One region of the Neobacillus canaveralius genome, then DNA from elsewhere that is predicted to be linked to it. Evidence: a T-box and tRNA genes for the amino acid it is inferred to sense, from the RefSeq annotation. Region 1 holds a T-box; the other holds one or more tRNA genes.
The links. A T-box is a leader RNA that pairs with one kind of tRNA and senses whether it is charged. The one in region 1 lies ahead of alaS (alanine--tRNA ligase), so its partner is inferred to be a tRNA-Ala.

Region 1 (2,442 bases):
GAATGAACTCTGTTTTGTCTTTTACCTCTGGGTAAAAATCATGCATGATTTCTCCTACTACAGGAACTAGTTCATACATAAATGGTCGGTTTATATTAATTTGTTTAGCATAACGAACCGCACGGCGCAGTAAACGGCGTAGTACATACCCACGACCTTCATTAGAAGGCAGCGCTCCATCACCAACAGCGAATGCTACCGTACGAATATGGTCAGCAATTACCTTAAATGCTGTATCCTTTTCTTTCCCCTCACCATATTTAACACCAGAAATTTCTTCTGTAGCTCTGATAATTGGGATAAACAAATCTGTATCAAAGTTAGTTGGTACGTTTTGAACGACGGAAGCCATTCTTTCTAGTCCCATACCTGTATCAATGTTCTTCTTTGGCAGTGGTGTATAGGTATTGTCTGGGTTATGATTAAACTGTGAAAATACAAGGTTCCAAACCTCTAGATAACGTTCATTTTCACCGCCTGGATATAATTCTGGATCTGTTGGGTCATCTCCATACTCTGGACCTCTGTCATAGAAGATTTCAGTATTTGGTCCACTTGGTCCTTCACCAATATCCCAGAAGTTCCCTTCTAGGCGAATAATTCGTTCCTCTGGAATACCGATCTTTTTATTCCAAAGCTCAAATGCTTCATGGTCCTCGGGGTGAACCGTAACGGAAAGCAGTTCAGGGTTCCAGCCAATCCATTTTTTATCCGTTAAAAATTCCCATGCCCACTCGATTGCTTCTTCTTTGAAATATTCACCAATGGAAAAGTTCCCTAGCATTTCAAAAAAAGTATGATGGCGTGCTGTTTTGCCAACATTTTCAATATCGTTGGTACGGATTGATTTTTGTGCATTCGTGATCCTTGGATTATCAGGAATTACACGTCCATCGAAGTATTTTTTTAATGTAGCAACACCACTATTAATCCACAACAAAGAAGGATCATCATGAGGAACAAGCGACGCACTTGGTTCAACAGCATGCCCTTTTTCCTGAAAAAAGTCTAAATACATTTTACGAATTTCCGAGCCAGTCAAGTATTTCATATTATTTTTACCCTCCTCTTAAGTTAAAAAAGAACACAAAAAAGCCCTCATCCCATGGTGAAGTTTCTTATTGCGGAACTTCACCGGAACAGGGACGAGAGCTAACTCGCGGTACCACCCTGATTATGAACACAAAAAACACGTGTTCACCTCTCAAATAATGCCTTAACGCGGCAATGACGGCAGTGGTTAGCTGCACTCCGGACTAGCTTTCTGTTATCCTTCATCTAGAGCTTCTCGCAGCCAAGGAAGCTCCTCTCTTAGAGATGGACTACAACATACTTGGGTCCTTCAACATGTTAATCCAAAATATTCTATAACCGGATTATAGCTACACAAAAAACGTTTGTCAATCCAATACCTGTTTTATGATGCAGGTTCCTTCACTTTTCCGCGTGCAAAATGATTTTTAGCGTGAAGAATGCTGACTTTAAGGACAACAAGAACGGGTACCGCAACTATCATTCCAATAATTCCTCCTATTTCCCCTCCTGAAGTTAACGCTACCATAATCATTAACGGGTGCATATGCAGACTCTTTCCAACAATATAAGGGGAAAGGATATTGCCTTCCAGAAATTGCAATCCAAAAACGATCGCGATTGTAATAATTACTAACTTAACCGAGCTTGTTGCAGCAATAAACACAGCTGGAACCGCCCCTATTATTGGACCAAAATAGGGAATGACATTTGTGACTCCAATAATCATTCCTAATAGTAAGGGATACTTTAAGTGAAATATCCAAAAGAAAACCGTCGAAAGACTTCCGATAATGAGACAGACAAGGAGCTGGCCCCTAATATAGCTCCCCAGCGATTCATCAATATCTTTAAGAAATCGAGTTCCTTTTCTCCGCCATTGTTTAGGTGTGATATACCAAACGGCTCTTTTTATGGTGGTGAAATCCTTTAACATATAAAAAGCAATAAAAGGGATAATCATCAACGCAAAGGCAAAATTCAAAATGTTTAATAAGGAATCCACGATTACAGTTAGGAGAGAATCTAACTTCTTTTCAAAACCTATGATACCTTCATTAATCCGCTCTTGAAGTCCGTCTGGCCACTCACGTGTATGTGATTGAAGTTCTTTAATCCAGCTTCGATATTGCTCTGCTAAGATTGGAGCACTTTCTGCCAGTTCCCGTACTTGAGAAATAAAGGCGGGTATTCCTTTATATATAGCTAGACCAATACCGCCAAAAAAAAGAAAATAAATGAAGAAAATGGCTAATCCCCGGTGCAGGCCCTTTTCATGCAGCTTTTCAACGATAGGATGGAGCAAATAAGTAATAAAACCACCTATAAAGAAAGGGAGGATAATAACAAAAACCACTCTAACGATAGGCAGCCAGAAAAAACGAATTTTTAAAAAAACATAAATAGCAA
Region 2 (2,442 bases), 710 kb from region 1:
AATAAATTTAGAATACTCATACAGGATGAAAAAATTATTTCATTTAATGGGGAAGCGATTATTTTGAAGGCGTTAAAACGCAAGTAAAAAAACCAGTGTATGAAAGAGAACAGTCTCTTTGATACACTGGTTTTTTAGAATTCAAAAGGACTGTGCAGGTCATTTAGGGCAGTACCGAAAACATCAAATTCAGGTGACTTTTCACTATTCGTTACGGTTTCGTCTTGATCTCCCTGATTTGCGGGCATTTTTTCGATGTCTTTCTTTTGATTATAACTCAAGGTTGCATCATCTCCTTTATTGCGGAATGAATTATATTGTATTTTTACCCAATAAAAAGGTTCTAAAACATATTTTTATCTTTTCGTTACAACATCTACATAGTGTAGGTTGGGGAATTTATGATATTGTGGGATAATAACTATGTGATTTTGCACTTTTAAAAAAAACTTAAAATTTAGTGTTGATTTTTGTCGTAATTCGTTGTAAGATTATCAATGTCGCTGATACGACGCAGCAAAGTTAGCAACTTAGTTTTCTAGTTTGTTTATTATCACATTATATGCGGGTGTGGCGGAATTGGCAGACGCACCAGACTTAGGATCTGGCGCCGCAAGGCGTGGGGGTTCGACTCCCTTCACCCGCACCAAAGTTTTTTGCGATAGCAAAATAACTTACCATAAATGCGGAAGTAGTTCAGTGGTAGAACACCACCTTGCCAAGGTGGGGGTCGCGGGTTCGAATCCCGTCTTCCGCTCCAATGTTGCCGGGGTGGCGGAACTGGCAGACGCACAGGACTTAAAATCCTGCGGTAGGTGACTACCGTACCGGTTCGATTCCGGTCCTCGGCACCATTTTCAGAATAGAAGTTATAGTATAAATTGCGCCCGTAGCTCAATTGGATAGAGTGTCTGACTACGGATCAGAAGGTTATGGGTTCGACTCCTTTCGGGCGCGCCATATTTTATCGGGAAGTAGCTCAGCTTGGTAGAGCACTTGGTTTGGGACCAAGGGGTCGCAGGTTCGAATCCTGTCTTCCCGACCATCAAGTACAATTTTTGGGGCCTTAGCTCAGCTGGGAGAGCGCCTGCTTTGCACGCAGGAGGTCAGCGGTTCGATCCCGCTAGGCTCCACCAAGATTAATTTGCGAAGCAAAATAATCAGAGTGTTTTCATGCTAGTGAAAATAACTTATAACTTAATTAGATATTTGGCGGTGTAGCTCAGCTGGCTAGAGCGTACGGTTCATACCCGTAAGGTCGGGGGTTCGATCCCCTCCGCCGCTACCAAATATTAATACTTTCTTAATGCGGAGGAATACCCAAGTCTGGCTGAAGGGATCGGTCTTGAAAACCGACAGGCGGGTCAAACCGCGCGGGGGTTCGAATCCCTCTTCCTCCTCCATAATTTCATATTATTTATTTCTCCAATGTGGAGGGGTAGCGAAGTGGCTAAACGCGGCGGACTGTAAATCCGCTCCCTCCGGGTTCGGCGGTTCGAATCCGTCCCCCTCCACCAAAAAATTTTCGCGTTAGCGAAATAACATTCCATCCATAGGGGTATAGTTTAAAGGTAGAACGAAGGTCTCCAAAACCTTTGGTGTGGGTTCAATTCCTACTACCCCTGCCAATGATTTGCCGGTGTGGCGGAATTGGCAGACGCGCACGACTCAAAATCGTGTTCCTCTGGAGTGTCGGTTCGACCCCGACCACCGGTATCAATTAAAACTGAAATACCTAATAGGTCAATGCTTTGTTCATCAAAGTATTGGCCTATTTTTTTTATAGTCAACTAATTATTGAGGTACTCGTCCAGAGAATCTAATTGTGACGAATATATGAAAGTCTCCAAAATGACTTTACATATATTTTTTCGGTAATATAATACCCTTATAGGTATAAAACCCCCATGGGTATACCGAATAACTATTCACTTAATGTGATGAAAAAGACATTATCAATTTGGAGGGACTATTATGACACAGAAAGTAATAATCGTAGGTGGAGTTGCTGGTGGAGCTACTGCTGCTGCTAGATTAAGAAGAATCAGTGAAGATGTAGAGATTATTCTTGTAGAACGTGGAGAACATATATCATTTGCAAACTGCGGATTACCCTATTACATTGGTGAAACGATTAAGGATAGAAGTAAATTATTAGTACAAACGGTAAAAGGAATGTCTGATCGATTTAATCTTGATATACGCAATCTAAGTGAAGTAATGAACATAAATCCAGAAAACAAAAGAGTTACAATTAAGAATTTACAAACTGGGGAAGTGTATGATGAATCTTATGACAAGTTATTATTATCTCCGGGAGCAAAACCAATTGTACCACCAATTCCAGGGTTAAATGAAAATCAGACATTATTTACGTTAAGAAATATCCCAGATACAGATAAAATTAAAAACTATGTTGATCATAATCATCCCAAAAGGGCT

Region 2: it encodes a tRNA-Ala, which carries the amino acid that the T-box ahead of alaS (alanine--tRNA ligase) is inferred to sense. The anticodon was not compared.

The regions. Positions count from the first base shown of each region.
Region 1 covers NZ_JBDFLL010000001.1:1,563,207-1,565,648, reverse strand. Annotated here, with positions in the region: gene alaS (alanine--tRNA ligase) at 1-1,051, opposite strand, end outside; T-box leader at 1,139-1,355, opposite strand; gene ABC255_RS07645 (AI-2E family transporter) at 1,418-2,442, opposite strand, start outside.
Region 2 covers NZ_JBDFLL010000001.1:2,268,400-2,270,841, forward strand. Annotated here, with positions in the region: gene ABC255_RS11640 (class I SAM-dependent methyltransferase) at 1-87, shown strand, start outside; gene ABC255_RS11645 (hypothetical protein) at 135-281, opposite strand; tRNA gene ABC255_RS11650 (tRNA-Leu) at 565-649, shown strand; tRNA gene ABC255_RS11655 (tRNA-Gly) at 686-760, shown strand; tRNA gene ABC255_RS11660 (tRNA-Leu) at 766-854, shown strand; tRNA gene ABC255_RS11665 (tRNA-Arg) at 884-960, shown strand; tRNA gene ABC255_RS11670 (tRNA-Pro) at 969-1,045, shown strand; tRNA gene ABC255_RS11675 (tRNA-Ala) at 1,061-1,136, shown strand; tRNA gene ABC255_RS11680 (tRNA-Met) at 1,212-1,288, shown strand; tRNA gene ABC255_RS11685 (tRNA-Ser) at 1,311-1,403, shown strand; tRNA gene ABC255_RS11690 (tRNA-Tyr) at 1,433-1,517, shown strand; tRNA gene ABC255_RS11695 (tRNA-Trp) at 1,555-1,628, shown strand; tRNA gene ABC255_RS11700 (tRNA-Leu) at 1,636-1,716, shown strand; gene ABC255_RS11705 (CoA-disulfide reductase) at 1,975-2,442, shown strand, end outside.